2 regions of the Nocardia sp. NPDC055029 genome follow, and region 1 is predicted to be linked to the other one. Evidence: riboswitches for the same ligand, from Rfam matches in the RefSeq annotation. Region 1 holds a riboswitch; the other holds the start of a gene.

The links. Region 1 has a riboswitch for S-adenosylmethionine ahead of ACWF9G_RS05155 (ABC transporter substrate-binding protein). Riboswitches for the same ligand answer to the same signal wherever they lie in the genome.
Region 2: linked by a shared signal. The riboswitch ahead of ACWF9G_RS21045 (ABC transporter substrate-binding protein) and the one ahead of ACWF9G_RS05155 (ABC transporter substrate-binding protein) in region 1 are both predicted to bind S-adenosylmethionine.

The regions. Positions count from the first base shown of each region.
Region 1 covers NZ_JBSGVQ010000004.1:77,889-85,751, forward strand. Annotated here, with positions in the region: gene ACWF9G_RS05145 (MFS transporter) at 1-703, opposite strand, end outside; gene ACWF9G_RS05150 (FMN-dependent NADH-azoreductase) at 681-1,307, opposite strand; SAM riboswitch class IV at 1,526-1,642, shown strand; gene ACWF9G_RS05155 (ABC transporter substrate-binding protein) at 1,684-2,847, shown strand; gene ACWF9G_RS05160 (ABC transporter permease) at 2,847-4,682, shown strand; gene ACWF9G_RS05165 (ABC transporter ATP-binding protein) at 4,663-5,565, shown strand; gene ACWF9G_RS05170 (ABC transporter ATP-binding protein) at 5,555-6,301, shown strand; gene ACWF9G_RS05175 (LLM class flavin-dependent oxidoreductase) at 6,298-7,308, shown strand; gene ACWF9G_RS05180 (hypothetical protein) at 7,305-7,775, shown strand; gene ACWF9G_RS05185 (alkylhydroperoxidase domain protein) at 7,772-7,863, shown strand, end outside.
Region 2 covers NZ_JBSGVQ010000024.1:93,258-101,120, forward strand. Annotated here, with positions in the region: gene ACWF9G_RS21025 (LLM class flavin-dependent oxidoreductase) at 1-1,097, opposite strand, end outside; gene ACWF9G_RS21030 (dipeptide ABC transporter ATP-binding protein) at 1,094-2,851, opposite strand; gene ACWF9G_RS21035 (ABC transporter permease) at 2,848-3,738, opposite strand; gene ACWF9G_RS21040 (ABC transporter permease) at 3,795-4,826, opposite strand; gene ACWF9G_RS21045 (ABC transporter substrate-binding protein) at 4,829-6,448, opposite strand; SAM riboswitch class I at 6,465-6,559, opposite strand; gene ACWF9G_RS21050 (hypothetical protein) at 6,772-7,470, shown strand; gene ACWF9G_RS21055 (DUF6892 domain-containing protein) at 7,651-7,863, opposite strand, start outside.

The sequences.
Region 1 (7,863 bases):
AGATGCCGACGAAGGAGCCGAGAACGGCGAGGCAGCTCAGGTAGAGCAGGGTCAGGCGCGGGGTGCGCAGCAGGGTGGCGAACGCGGTGAACACCGTGCCAGCCGATGCCGCGGCCGGGCGCTTGCCCGGCTCGAGGACGGCGTGCAGCACCACAGCCGACACCGCGAAACTCAGTGCACCGGTGACGAATACAACTCGCCACCCGAACACGTCGTCGATGACCTGGGCCAGCACCTGCGCGATCACGCCCGCACCGAGGAACGAGCTGGTCAGGCAGGTCAGGGCGAAGACGCGTCGGGCGGGAGCGATGCGCTCGGCGAGGTAGGCGAAGGCCGCGGGGGCGAAGAAGGACGCGGTGAGTCCTTGCAGAATCCGGGCGGCGAGTCCGGCGCCGAGGTTCGGTGCGGCGATCACCACCAGCGTGGACACCGCGGTCGCGGCGAGGCCGGTCACGATCACGGGCCTGCGCCCCCACCGGTCCGACAGCGGCCCGGTCACCAGGAATCCGGCGCCGTAGGCCAGCCCGAACGCGGTGCTCGTCCAGGTCGCCGCGGCGCGGGAGGTGCCCCACGCCGCGGCCAGATCGCCCAGAATCGGGAGCACCACGTACAACTGCCCGACGACGAGAATGCCGACGGCGCAGATCGTCGCGACGGTGCGCCCGGTCGGCGCCCACGTCTCAGTAGTCGCCGGCGAGCTCACGCGCACGTTCCTGCGCCGCGGCGAAGCCGACCTGCGGGTCCTCGGTGAGCACGGTCGGGGCGAAGCGGATCTCGGCGACGTCCTTCACGCCGATGAATCGCAGCCAGTCCTGCACGAACGGGGTGGCGAAGTCGTTGCCGAACTGGATCGGCACGCCCGGCTGGTGCACACCGCTGGTGTACACGGTGACGGCCCGCTTGCCGTCGAGCAGGCCGCTGTAGCCGACCTCGGGATCGAAGCCGAACGCCCACCCGGGCTGGGTGACGATGTCGACGTACTGCTTGAGGATGTAGGGCACCCCGTGGTTCCAGATCGGGATGTTGACGACATACAGATCGGCGGCGGCGAACCGGTCGAACACGGCGCGTGCCTGCTCCCAGGCGGCGACCTGTTCCGGCGTCTGCTCCGACCCGGTGAACACGGCCAGTTTGGCCGCGGCCGCATCGGTGCCGAATTCGGGCAGTCCCGCGTCGAACAGGTCGAGCGTGTCGACCTGCAAGCCGGAATCCTTCGCGGCGAGCGTTTCGATGAAAGTCTGCGCAATGGAGCGGGATTGACTGAATTCGCCGCGTGCGGAGGCATTGATGTGCAGCAGAGTGGTCATGGGGAATAGCAGTACCGAGCCCGCGGACCCGCGACAATGATTTGTCGCACGCTGCGCTGATCCCGCCGCGATTCCCGACCGCCCGGCGCGGCCTTTTGTCTCGAGCTGATCGCAAACCCGCGGCGCGCCGATGCCGCAGCTAGAGCCGTATCCGGCTGTCCCGGAACGGTATCGAACACGATCGTGGCGCCCGGACCTGCTGCTACATTTCCTCCCACGGTCACGAGTATCAGCAATTTCGAGCCCCGGCTCGCTGATCGGCAACCCTCGCTTGGCGGTGGGGTGCCCCGGGTGACGACCAGGCGCTCTCGAAAAAGAGAGCGCAAGCGCTGAATGCCCGGGGTTCCCTGGCGTCCGAATTCGAAGGAAATCATCAATGAGCAAGTTCTCGATCGGCTCGCGCCGTCGTTTCAAGATTGTGGCGGGTGCGCTGGCCGCGGTGAGTGTGGCGGCCGCGGTGGTCGGTTGCAGCGACGCGGGCGGCGGTGGTTCCGCGGACGGCCCGGTGTATTTCGGCGTCTCCGGTCCGCGCACCGGTCCGTCCGCCGAGTACGGCCGGTTGTGGCAGCAGGGCTTCGACCTCGCCCTCGACGAGATCAACGCCGCGGGCGGCATCAACGGCCGCAAGGTCGAATTGAAGTGGGAGGACTCGCAATCCGACCCCAAGCAGACGGTGCCGATCGCCACCAAGTTCGTCGACGACTCCTCGATCATCGCCGAGCTGGGCGACTTCTCCTCCCCGGCGTCGATCGCCGCGTCGCCGATCTACAACCGCGGCAAGCTCGTCCAGTACGGCTTCACCAACTCCGCGGTGGACTTCACCAAGGCCGGTGCCTACTCGTGGAGCCCGTCGATCACCCTCGACGTGTTCCAGGAGCGCAATGCCGAGTGGGTGAGCAAGAAGGCCAAGAAGGTCTCGGTGGTCTACCTCGAAACCGACTGGGGCAAGCAGGCATTCCAGTTCTTCGAGAAGTTCGCCAAGCAGAAGGGCGTGGAGATCGTCTACTCCTCGCCGATCCTGCCCGACTCCACCGATGTGAAGCCGATCCTGATCAAGGGCCGCGAGGCGAACCCGGAGGCGTTCGTGCACCTGGGCTACGGACCCGACGGCGCGCTGGTGGTCAAGCAGCTGCGTGACGTCGGCTTCACCGGTCAGTTCTTCGGTGGTCAGAACACCCCGCAGTTCATCTCGCTGGCGGGCGCGGCGGCCGAGGGCGACATCGTCAACGGCATCTTCAGCCCCGCCGACCCCGACCCGAAGGTGCAGGACTTCGTCACCAAGTTCCGCGCGAAGTTCAACACCGACCCCGGCGACTTCAACGTCTACGCCTACGACGCCCTGAATGTGGTGGTGCAGGCGGCCAAGAAGGGCGGGGCCACTCGCGAAGGCGTCCTGGACGGCCTGAAGACCGAAACCCGATTCACCGGAATCGGTCTCGGCACCTTCGCGTTCGATCAGGAGACCCGCCGCCCGAAGGGCGTGAGCCCGCGCGAACTGGTGCTGACGGGCGGTAAGTTCGTCCCGACCGGCAATCGCTGATGTTCGACACCCTCGTCGCCGGTGTGGTCCACGGCAACGCGTACGCGCTGCTCGCCGTGGGCATCACCCTCATCTTCGGCGTCACCAATGTCATCAATTTCGCGCACGGCGCCGTCTTCGCGCTCGGGTCGATCCTTGGCTGGTGGCTGATCGCCGAACAGGGCTTCCCCCTGTGGCTGACCATCGTGTCGGTGGTCGCGATCACCGCGGTGGTCGGCATCCTCATCGACGTCCTGGCCGTGCACCCGCTGCGCAAGGCGCCCGCCATCGCGGCATTGCTGGCGACGGTCGCGGCCGGGTTGATCATCGAGAACCTGACCCAGATCGTGTTCGGCCCGGACACGCGCCCGTTCCCACAGGTGCTGCCAACCAACAACTTCCAGCTCGGCGGTGTCCGCTTCGGCACCTCCGATCTGGTGATGTTCGCGATCACCCTGGCGGTCATGGCCGGGCTGGCCGGCTTCCTGCGGTTCAGCCGGTACGGCCTGGCCATCCGCGCCACCGCCCAGGACCCGGACGCGGCGGCCCAGATGGGCATCGGGGTGTCGCGCATCCAGGTGCTCGCCTTCGCGATCGCCTCCGGGCTCGGTGGGCTCGCGGGAATCTTCGTCGGCCTGTACAACTCGAACATCTCGCCGACCAGCGGCACTCTCGCCGGGCTCACCGGCTTCGTCGCCGCCACCATCGGCGGGCTCGGCTCGATTCCCGGAGCGGTGATCGGCGGCTTCGCGCTCGGCATTCTCGAGGCGTTCGGGATCTATGTCTTCGGCGACGGCTACCGCGATCTGATCACCTTCGGCGTCCTCGTGGCGTTCCTGGTCCTGCGGCCAGGTGGGTTGCTGGCGAAGGCGCCCGCCATCAGCGCCGAACCGCTCACCGGCACGTTCCTCGGTGTCGGCAGGCAGCTCAGGGTGCGATGGTGGCACGCGGTCGGGGCGTTCGCGGTGGCGGCGCTGATCGTGCCGCTGGTCGCGAACAACTACGCCATCGTGGTGGGCACCCAGATCCTGGCCTACGCCATCATCGCGGTCTCGATGACGCTGGTGGCGGGCTCGGCAGGGCAACTGGTGATCGGACAGGCCGGGCCGATCGCGATCGGCGCGTACACCTCGGCCATCCTGACGGTGAACCACGACTGGCCGTTCCTCGCCGCGGCGCTGGCAGGCGGTGTGCTTGCCGCGGTGATCTCCTCGATCCTGGCCGCGCCGCTGTGGAATCTGAACGGGCACTACGTCGCGATCGCCACCCTCGGGATCGGCATCGTGATCGTCGCGGTGATCCGTAACTGGGAGTCGCTGACGAGGGGCAGCTACGGCATCTTCGGCATTCCGGTGCCGAGCATCCTCGGCCACGAGTTCACCGAGAACACCGAGGTGTTCTGGCTGGAGCTGGTGTTCCTGGCGATCACCCTCGCGGTGGTCGTCGGTGTGCAGCGGTCCCGGCTCGGTACCGCCTTGCGGGCGGTGGGCGCCGACGAGGTCGCGGCCAGGTCATCGGGTATCCCGGTGCGCGACTACAAGGCGCTCGCCTTCGCGATCAGCGCCCTGTTCTCCGGGATCGCGGGCGCGCTGCTCGCCCATCAGTACAGCTACATCGACCCGACCGTGTTCAACCTGCCCATGTCCCTGCTGATCGTCACCGTGCTCGTGCTCGGCGGCACCGGATCGCCGTACGGCGCGGTGCTCGGCGCCGCGGTGCTGATCGGTGTCCCCGAGGCGCTGCGGCTGGCGCCGGAGGCACGCATCCTGCTCTACGGCGTGGTGCTGCTGCTGATCATCCGGTTCCGTCCGCAGGGTGTTCTGGTGAGGAGTGAACGTGTCCCCGTCCCCGCATGAGCCCGTGCTCGCGGTCACCGGCCTGCGCAAGTCCTTCGGCGGCGTCCGCGCGGTCGACGGCATCGAATTGACCGTCGCCCCCGGTGAATTCGTGTCGATCATCGGACCCAACGGCTCCGGCAAGACGACCACGGTCAATCTCATCTCGGGCCTGCTGCGCCCGGACGAGGGTCGCGTCGAGGTGGCAGGCACTCGGCTGCGGGCCGGCTCGCAGGAGGCCGCGGCGCGGGCAGGCATCGCCAGGACCTTCCAGAACGGCAGGGTGTTCGGCAACCTGACCGTGCGCGAGAACGTCGAGATCGGCCTGCATACGACGGTCACCGCGGCCAGGCCGTGGCAGTCGCTGGCCCGGATCCCGGTGCTGCGCTGGATTCCGCTGCTGGCCGAGACGGTGCTGTCCCTGGTGCCGACCCCGGCGGTCCGCGCGGAACGCCGCGCGACGACCGCCCTCGTCGACACCCAGCTGGCCCGGTTCGCCGAACGGCTCGAACCCCGCGCCGAGCACAACGCCTACACCCTGTCCTACGCCAATCGCCGCCGCACCGAGATCGCCAGGGCACTGGCGCTGCGGCCCACGGTGCTGCTGCTCGACGAGCCAGCGGCGGGCATGAACCAGACCGAGACCGCCGAGGTCGGGCAGCAACTCGCCGAGCTGAAAGCCGCAGGCCAGACCATCGTGCTCGTCGAGCACAAACTGGAACTGGTGAACGCCCTGTCGGACCGGGTGATCGTGCTCGACGAAGGCCGGATCATCGCCGAGGGCAGCCCGGAACAGATCCAGCGGGACGAACGGGTGATCGAGGCCTACCTGGGGCGGCGCAGGGCGCGTGCCTCCGCCGCGAACGAGACAGCAGCAGAGAAGGTGACTGTCGGTGCCGAATGACGAGAACACCACGCCGATCCTGGAATTCGACGAGGTCACCGTGCACTACGGACCATCGCGCGCCCTGGACAAGGTATCGCTGACGGTGCGTGCGGGCGAGATCGTCTCGCTGCTCGGCGGCAATGCCTCCGGCAAGTCGACGACGATGAAGACCGCGCTCGGCCTGCTACGCCCGAGTTCCGGCACCGTGCGCATCGACGGTGTCGACGTGAGCACCAGCTCGCCCGCGACCCGTATCGAAGCCGGTCTCGCCTCGGTACCGGAGGCCAGGCGCGTGTTCCCGGCGATGACGGTGGAGGAGAACCTCTACGTCGGCGGCTACATCCGCAAGGAGCGGCGCTCGGTGCTGGCCGCCAGGGCCACCGAACTGTACGAGCACTTCCCGCGCCTGCGCGAGCGTCGCGCCCAGCAGGCGGGCACGCTGTCCGGTGGCGAACAGCAGATGCTCGCCTTCGCCAGGGCGCTGATGAGCAAACCCAGACTGATCTGCATGGACGAGCCGACCATGGGCCTGTCGCCGCTGTTCGTCGACCGGGTACTCGACGAGATCGCCCGCCTCAATACCGAATTGGGACTGGCCATCTTGATCGTGGAACAGCAGGCCGAACTCGCGCTGTCGATCGCGCACACCGGCAATGTGCTCAGCGGCGGCCGGATCGTCCTGCGTGGCACCGCGACCGAACTGCTCGACGATCCGGCGATCCGCGACGCCTACCTGGGGAAGGTGCCTGCATGACCGAAGGTAAGCGGCTGGGGCTGTTCACCCGGCTGGTTCGCTACGACGATGAGCAGAGCGCGTCCCAGGTCTATGCCGACGCGCTCGAGCAGATCGGCCTGGCCGAACGGCTCGGCTACGACACGGCCTGGGTCGCACAGCATCACGTCGACCCGGCCGAGGGCGGGCTGCCTTCGCCCCTGGTGTTCCTCGCCAACGCCGCTGCCCGCTTCGACCGGATCAGGCTCGGCACCGCCATCGTGACTCTCGGCCTCGAGGACCCGATCCGGGTGGCCGAGGACGCGGCGGTGCTCGACACCCTGTCCGGCGGACGGCTCGAATTGGGTTTCGGCAGTGGCGGTTCCAAGAGCTCCTTCGCGCTGTTCGATATCGCGCCCGACGACAAGCAGCGCGTGTACGCCGAGAAGCTGGCGGCGATCACCGCGGCGCTCGACGGCGCGGACCTGGTGCCGGGCAGGCCGTTGCACCCGCCGGTGACGACCTTGCGCGACCGCGTGTGGCACGCCAGTTTCTCCGTGGCCGGTGCCGCGCGCGCCGGTGCGACGGGTGCCGGGCTGTTGCTCTCGCGCACCCAGCCGCGCGACGAAGGTGTCCGGCTCGACAAGCTCCAAGACCAGCTGATCAGCGCTTACCGGCAGGCTCTGCCCGACGGCGCGACACCCCGAATAGGCGCCTCCCGCAGCATTTTCGTCGCCGACGACCGCGAAGACGCCCAGCGGTGGGCCCGGCGCGGGGCCCTGCGTTTCCTGGATCACCTGCGCACAGCGGGCATTTCGGAGATGGCGTCCACCGTCGAGGAGGTGCTGCGCGATTCCTACATCGGCACACCCGCCGACATCGCCGCGCGACTGGCCGCCGACACCGCGGTCGTCGCGGCCACCGATCTCATCGTCCAGATCCATCCGATCGATCCCGACCAGCGCGCCGCGCTGCGATCGATCGAACTCCTCGCCACCGAAGTCGCCCCGCGACTCGGCAGACCGGTCAGTAAAGGGGGTTCGGCATGAGCGCCGAAACCGATGTCATCGATGCGGTGCTCGGCGCCGAGGCGGCGGCGCGGGTCGCCGTCGTGCGCAGAAGCAGGCCTGCCGTGGTCGAACACACTCAGGGCGTGCATGATTCGCTGTTCGCCGGTCCCGGTGGTGTCGCCTTCGGCCCTGAGCGGCTGGCTCTCATCGCGACGCACGTCGCCGCGCTCGGCGAGGCGGCCGAGCTCGCGGCGCACTACGCTCGTCGCGCGGGAAACACTGGCACCGAACAGGATTCGGCGCACGATGCCAAGCTGACGGCTGCGCTGCATCACGCGACCAGGCTCACCACCGCCCCGTCTACCAGTACCCGCGCCCACATCGACGCGCTGCTGGCCGCCGGACTGACCGAGACCGACATCGTCACCGTCTCCCAGCTGGTCGGCTTCGTGAACTACCAGGTCCGCCTGCTGGCCGGCCTCGCACTGATCGGAGCGATCCGATGACCGAGGTTCGTACCGTCGAGACAGCCCATCGCCCACCAGGTTTCACCCAGGACCAGCTCGACTGGGTGCCCTGGGTGGAACCGATCGC
Region 2 (7,863 bases), on a different contig from region 1:
GCGTAGCGGCTGGCGGGGCGGGGGAGACCGAGGCGGTCGCGGAGGGTGCCCGGTGCGGATTCGGCCGGGGGACGAGCGGTGAGCGCCGCGAGCGTGGCGTGCAGCGCGAGCGGTCGCAGGACCACACCGTCGGCGGCGTCGGTGTGGGCGGTCTCGTCGAGGAACTCGTCGAGCGCGGTGGCGGTGCCGACGTACCGCAGCGTGGTGCCGGGGTCCTGCGCGAACCACCTGTCGAGCTCGGCGACCTCGGCGTACGCGTGATCGGCCGAATCGGCCAGGTGGACAGGAAGATCCAGTAGCACCTGCACCGTGTCGGGATCGCGGCCCGCCGTGGCGAGGGCGGCGCGCAGCGAGATTCGGCGTTCGGCGGCGGTGGCGAGGTCGGGGGCGGAGAACCGGATGAGGTCGGCGCGGCGCACCGCGACATCGGTGGACACGGGATCGTCGGCGCGCACGGTCACGATCGGCTGACCCTGCGGTGAGCGCGGGGTGATCGACGGACCCTTCACCGAGAAGTTCTCGCCGGCGAAGTCGATGTAGTGCAGCCGATCCCGGTCGATGAACCGGCCGGTGGGTACATCGCGGATCTCGGCGCCGTCCTCCCAGCTGTCCCACAGGCGAGTCACGACCTCGACCGCTTCGTCGGCCTCGTGCCACAGCGCCGCGTCGGATTGAACATCCTTGCGGCCGAACGCCTTGGCCTGCGCGGAGCCGAGGGACACCCCGGCTTCCCAGCCCGCGCGGCCCAGGCTCGCGAAATCGAGCGCGGCGATCGCCTTGGACACGTGGAACGGTTCGGTGTGGGTGACCGGTACCTGCGGAATCAGCCCGATCCGCCCGGTGAGCGGCGCGGTACGGGCCGCGATCGCGACCGCGTCGAGCCTGCCGCGGGTCACCGCCGTGCCGCCCTCCTGCAGACCGAACGAGTCGGGCAGGAACACCGCGTCGAACCCGAGTTGTTCAGCCCGCGCGACCACCTCGGTCCAGTACCGGGCGGTGAACAGATCCTCCGCCCGCGAATCCGCACGCCGCCAGGACGCGGGATGCGTTCCGGTGCCCGCTGTTTCGATGCCGAGGAACAGTGTGGCCTTGCTCATCGGATCAGGTCCTTTCCGTCGATGCGATCGATCCGGATGCCGGGCGCCGGGATCGCCGCGAGCAGCTCCCTGGTGTAGGCGTGCCGCGGATCGGTGAACAGGGTTGCCGTCGGCCCGGTTTCGACGATGCGGCCGTTGCGCATCACCGCCACCCGGTCGCTGATCTGGCGGACGACGGCGAGGTCGTGGGAGATGAACAGGTAGCCGAGGGCCAGGTCGCGTTGCAGGCCGTCGAGCAGATCGAGGATCTGCGCCTGCACCGAGGCGTCGAGCGCCGAGACCGGTTCGTCGAGCACCAGCAGATCGGGGCGCAGAGCCAGCGCGCGGGCGATCGCCACCCGCTGCCGCTGACCACCGGACAGTTCGGCGGGCTTGCGCGTGCTGAAGTCGGCGGGCAGCGCGACCTGGTCGAGCAGCTCGGTCACGCGGCGGTCCTGCTCGGCGCGCCGTCCGACACGGTAGGCGCGCAGCGGCTCGGCGATGATGTCGCCGATCTGCCAGCGCGGGTCCAGCGACGAGTACGGGTTCTGATACACCACCTGGAAGCGCCTGCGCAGTTCGCGCAGACGACGGCGGCGCGCGGTGGTGAGGTCGTGCCCGTCGAAAGTCACCGTGCCGCTGTCGGGTTCGGTCAGACGCAAGGCGATGCGCGCGGTGGTCGACTTGCCCGACCCGGACTCACCGACCAGGGCCAGGGTCTCCCCACGATCGAGGGTGAACTCGACATCGTCGACGGCGGTGACGTCGGCGGCGTGAAATCGCTTGTGCAGGGCGTGCACTGAGAGCAGCGGCGACTCGGCGCGGGCGCGGGGCGGACGGAACCCGGTGGGCGCGAGTGCGGGCGATGCCGCCAGCAGACGTCGCGTGTAGGGATGCGCCGGACGGGAAAGAACCTGGGCAGTCGGCCCGGATTCCACGACCTCACCCTGGGCGAGCACCACGAGTCGATCGGCCCGCTCGGCGGCCACGGCCAGATCGTGGGTGATCAGCAGCACCGCCGTGCCGCGTGCCGCGATCCGCTCGGCCAGCCGATCCAGCACCTGCCGTGCGACCGTCGCGTCGAGCGCGCTGGTCGGCTCGTCGGCGATGATCAGCTCCGGCCCGCAGGCCAGCGCGATCGCGATCAGCACCCGCTGGCGCTGCCCGCCGGACAGCTCGTGCGGATACTGCCGCGCCCGGATCTCCGGCCGGTCCAGCCCGACCTCTTCGAGCAGGTCCAGCGCCTGCAACCGGGCGCCGCGCCGATCCGCCAGGCGATGCACCAGCAGCGCTTCCGCGACCTGATCGCCTACCCGCAGGACGGGATTCAGCGAAAGGCCCGGATCCTGTGGGACGAAGCCGACTCGCGCGCCGCGTAGGCGACGCAGCGCCTTCTCGTCCGTCGGATCGACGTGCTCGTCGGCGAATTCGACACTGCCCGAGACGATCCGCGCGGAATCGCCGAGCAAGCCGATCACCGCGTGCGCCAGCGTGGACTTCCCCGAGCCGGATTCGCCGACCAGCGCCACCACCTCGCCGCGCTCGACCTCTATCGAGGCGCCGCGCAGGGCGTCGACCGGCCCGGAGCTCGATCGGTAGGCGATGTGCAGGTCCGCCACGCGTAGCAGCGGCCCTGTCTGGTCACGACCACGCAGGACACCCGCCGATCGCTCCGTTGTCGCCGACGACTCGGACCTCGACCGGCTTGGCGAGACATTCGCGTGGTCGGTGGCGTGTTCGCCGCCGGGTCCGGTCGACGATTCGTTCGCACTCATCGCTTCTCCGCCTTCCCCGCGAAACGACCGAGACGCTGTGCCGACAGCACGACGGCGACGATGACCAGACCCGGCAGGGTGGTCAGCCACCACGCCGACGCCAGGAAATTGCGGCCCTCCGAGATCAGCGAACCCCACTCGGGGGTGGGCGGTTTGGTGCCGTAGCCGAGGAAGCTCAGCGAGGACACCGCCAGCACCGCCATCCCGAATTCCACGGCGGCCAGCGCCAGGACCGGCTGAAACGAGTTCGGCAGGATGTGCCGGGCGAGAACCGTGTACCAGCGCACCCCCGACGCGTGTGCCGCTTCGACATACGGCGCGTGCCGCACTCGCAGCACCTCCGAACGCATGACCCTGGCGAAGTTCGCGATCAGCGAGATGCCCACGGCGAGAGCGACATTGCGGGTGCCGAAGCCGAGCGCGGTCACCAGTGCCAGGGAGAGAAGCAGTGCTGGGATCGACAGCAGGACGTCGACCACCCGCATGATCGTGGTGTCGACGATGCCGCCCGCCGCGCCGGACAGCAGCCCGAGCAGCGAGCCGACCACCAGTGCGATGCCGACCGCTGTCAGTGTCGCGGTCAGTGAGAGACCGGCGCCGTGCACCACCCGCGTGTAGAGATCGCGGCCGAGATTGTCGGTGCCGAACCAGTGCGCCGCGCTGGGAGCCTGGAACTTCTCCGCGGGCACGCCGGTCAGCGGGTCGCCGGGGGCGAAGACCGACGGCGCCACCGCCCATCCGATCGCGACGGCGAGCACCACGACCGCGACCAGCAGGCCCAGATGGGCCCGAACCCACCGTGCGATCTCGGTGGCCCGGACAGTACTGTCGTCTGCCACTTCGGGTCTTTCGGCGACCGATCCACGGCGCACGAGGAGGTCAACCATGGTCGTTCCCTTCGGTATCGATGGTGGTCCCGGCGGCGTCCTGAGGCCGCATGACCTCAGGCACCGTGCACCGCCTTCGCGGCGACATCGGCCTTCGTGTCCGGGAGTTCGGTGCTGTCACCGGGCCTGGTGTTCGTCTTCGCGCGCTGCCACCTGCTACCGGTGATCCGTGGATCGAGCAGGGGATACAGCAGATCGACCGTCAGATTCACGACGACGAAGATCAGCGCCGACAGCAGCACCACGCCCTGCACGACGGGGATGTCCTGGTTGAGCACGGAGGTCTGGGTCAGCCTGCCGACACCGGCGCGGGCGAACACCGATTCCACCACCACCGACCCGGCCAGCACGGTGCCCACCAGCACACCGGCGATGGTGAACGCGGGCACGCTGGCCAACCGGGCGACGTGGCGCCGCTGCACCCACCACCGCGAGGCGCCCTTGGCGAGCGCGACCTCGGTGAACGGCTGCCGCCAGGTCTGTTCCAGCCCGGCGGCGAGTACCTGGGCGATCACCGCACCGATCGGCAGTGCCAGGGTGAGCGCGGGCAGCAGGGTGCCGCGCAGTCCCGTCCCGCCGAAGGCCGGAAACCAGTGCAGCCGAAACGAGAACAGCTGCAACAGGATCAGACCGGTCCAGAACGTCGGCACCGAAACAGCCAGCGGTGGTAGGGCACTGAGCGTATTGCGCAGCCACGGCCGCCGCGTGTAGGTGGCGGCGAACGCCAATGCGGTGCCGCCGATCGCGGCGAACACCAGGGCTAGCAGCGCCAATCCGAGAGTCGGGGGCAGGGCGTCGCCGAGCGCTTCGGTCACGGGCTGACCGGTGCTGATGGACCGCCCGAGGTCACCGCTGACCGCATTGCCGAGCGCGGTCACATACTGCTCCCACAGCGGCTTGTCCAGGCCGTAGCGGGCCTGCAGTTCCGCGATCGCCGCCTTGTCGACGACGGTGCCGGGCCCACCGCCGTCGGCGGCCATCGACACCGGATCCGCAGGCAGCAGGTAGAGCACGACGAAGGAGATCGTGAACGCCGCCCACAACACCCAGAGCGCCTGCAGCACCCGGGAACCCACGTATCGGCTCATGATCAGCGCCCGCTCAGCCAGGTGTCGAAGAACTGCAGCCGGGCCGAGGCCTCGAACTTCAGATCCTGGGTGGTCGCGGCCGCGCCGATCGCCTGGGACAGCTCGACGGTGGGGATGTAGAGGCCGTTGTCGAGGATCTGCTGCTGCGCGGTCTTGATCAGCGTCGCCCGTGCGGCCGGATCATTGGCGGCCAGCTGCTTGTCCAGGGTCTCGTCCAGCGCCGGGATCGGTCCGCGGGCATTGAGGTTGCGACCGGTGATCGAGAAGGGCGTGCGCAGGATGTCGCCGTCGGCGCGGGTGGAATTGCCGTAGGTGGCGTCGTAGTCCTTGGAGTTCATCTTGGCGGTCCACTCCGGCAGCGACACCAGGTCGAGTGTCAGGTCGACGCCCACCTGGCGAAGCTGCTGCTGCACCAGCTCCAGGATCGCCTGGTTGCCCGCGAACACCTGGCTGAACGTCACCGAGAAGCTCAGGCGCTCACCGTTCTTCGCGCGGATGCCGTCGGCGCCGGGAACCCAGCCTGCCTGGTCGAGAATCGACTTCGCCTTGGCCGGGTCGTGGGGAAGTTGTGCCGAGAGATCCGCGTACGCGGGTGTCGCCGAGGCCAGCGTCGAGGTCGCGACCTTGAACTGCGGGCCGAGCACGGTGTCGACGAGCTGCTTGCGGTCCAGCGCCGGCAGCAGTGCCTGGCGCACCGCCGGATCGCGCAGCGGGCCACGAGTCACGTTGGGGTGCAGGCCGAACGGCGTGCCGGGGTTGGACGTGGACAGCACCTGGCCGCCGACGGCCTCGATCTGCGGTGCGTCCTGGGGCAGCGCGTCACTGATCGCGTCGAGCTGACCGGAGACGAGACTGCCGGTGCGCACCCCGGATTCGGGGACGACGGTGAACTCGATCCGGTCCAGGTACGCCTCGCCCTGATGCCCGAATACCGCCGATCCCCAGTGGTATCCGGCCCGCTTCGCCAGCGTCACCGAGACGTCCTGCTTGTAGCCGGCGTAGGTGAACGGCCCGCTGCCGATATTGTCGCCTGCGCACCTGGCCTCGGCCGGTTTGGCATTGGTCGCCTTGGCGAGTATTCCGAGCTGCGGTGTGGAGGAGGCCTGCAGGAACTGCGCGTTGGGCTGGCTGAATTCCACTCGGGCGGTGAGCTTGTCGACCGCGGTCGTGCCGACGTAGTTGGTGAGGTAGCTCGTGCCGAGCGGCGCCTTCGCGCCACCGAGTTTCACGATCGCGTCGAAGGTGTCGCGCACCGAGTCCGCGGTGACCGGCGTGCCGTCGCTGAAGGTGACGCCGTCGGCGAGCGTGAACGTGAACACCTTCGCGTCGGAGCTGACCTCCCAGCTGGTGGCCAGCCACGGCGTGATCGCGCCGGTCTTCGGGTCCTGATCGGTGAGCGAGTCGACGATCTGACGGGCGACGTAGATGGACTGGTTCGAGCCCGCCTGCGCCGGATCCGAGCACGACGGCGCCTGCGACAGGCCGTAGCGCAGCGTGCCGCCGGGCTGGGGCGGACCGGCCTGCCCACCCGAGCCTGCGCTGTCACTACCGCACGCGACCACGGAGGTGGCGACGGCGAGAACGCCGGCGACAGCGGCGAGACGATGATGGGGACCGATCACGGGGTGCACTTTCTTCCTTCCATCGAACCCGGCGGAAGCACCCACACCCGGGGAACGGGCGGGTTGCTGCGACGTCGTCGAGCCGGGTCTCTCGGTCGCTCTGGATGGTTGTGACCGGCCGCAGGGGCCGGTACCGAATCAGCATGTGGCACTGGCGGGATCCTTCACAACGGTAAGGATCAGCGTGAGCGCAGAGCTTGGAACGCGGGGCGTACTCGGGCACACTGTGCGACGCGCCGACGGCTCGGTGCCATCTCACCTGCGCGGATTACGCCCGGTACGGGAGTAGCGTCGGATGTCTTCGCGTCCATGAGGAGTGCGCCGTGACCGAGCCGCGTCGTTTCACCACACTGACCACGCTGGCGGCCTGTGCCGCCGCGCTGCTACTGGCCGCGCCTACCGCGGCGGCGGCGCCCGAGGTAACCAGGGATGCGCCGGCGGCGCAGACGGCGGCTCCGGGCGACCTGCTCGGCGCGTATCAGACCGTCGTCGACACCCTCGAAGCGCTCGGCGTCCAGCCGTTCCTGTATCCGACGGTCGCCGCGAACTGCGCCGGTGACGACCTCGGCCTGATCCCCGCCGTCGCGGGTGCGGTCCCTGGCCCGTGGCCGGCGAATACCGTCCAGGTCCCCGGCCTCGACCTCACCGCCGTGAAGTCCGGCCAGACGATGTTCACCTTCCTGCCCTACGGCCTGTCGCCGGACACGGCCACCACCAAGACCTCCGGCATGCAGGTGGCCTGGCTCAACATCAGCACCGGCCGCGGTGGTCTGGCCTCGATGGGCTCGATCACCGACATCGTCCGCGCGATGGTCCCGCCCGAGGTACCCGTCGAACTGCGCCCCCTCGCCGAAACCGCCATCCGCGACTTCCTGTTCACCGCCATCCCCGTCGGCGGAGTGCGGGCGGTCCCCGTCGACACCGGCCACGGCACCGTCCTGGCCGCCGTCTTCGGCACCACCGACAACGCGGGCCGCTCCTGCTTCTTCTTCCCGACCGTCGGCATCACCGAAGTCCCCTGATCGTCTCAGTCCGCCCGCGCCGCTCGACGTTCTCGGCATGGACCTCTCCGCTGCCGTCGCCTGGTGAGGTCATGGGGCAGGCATGGCGGGCGGCCAGTCCCGATGCCAGATGACGTGGCCGCTCTCGCTGCCCCCGACTACACGGCCATGCGCGACTCACTCGAAACCACCCACCGGGATTTACCAGCCGTGCACCGCCACGCCGCGTGTCCGCAGCGCACCGACCACACTGCGCCACTCCTCGTTGTCGTGTGCCTTGAAACCGTTGAAGATCACCAGCTCGGTCAGCGCGGGCAGAGCGGCGATGACACCGACGTCACGATTCTGGATGCCCGAATCCAGTCTGAGGCGCTGTAGCCTGGTCAACCCCGCAAGCGGGGCGAGACTGGTGGC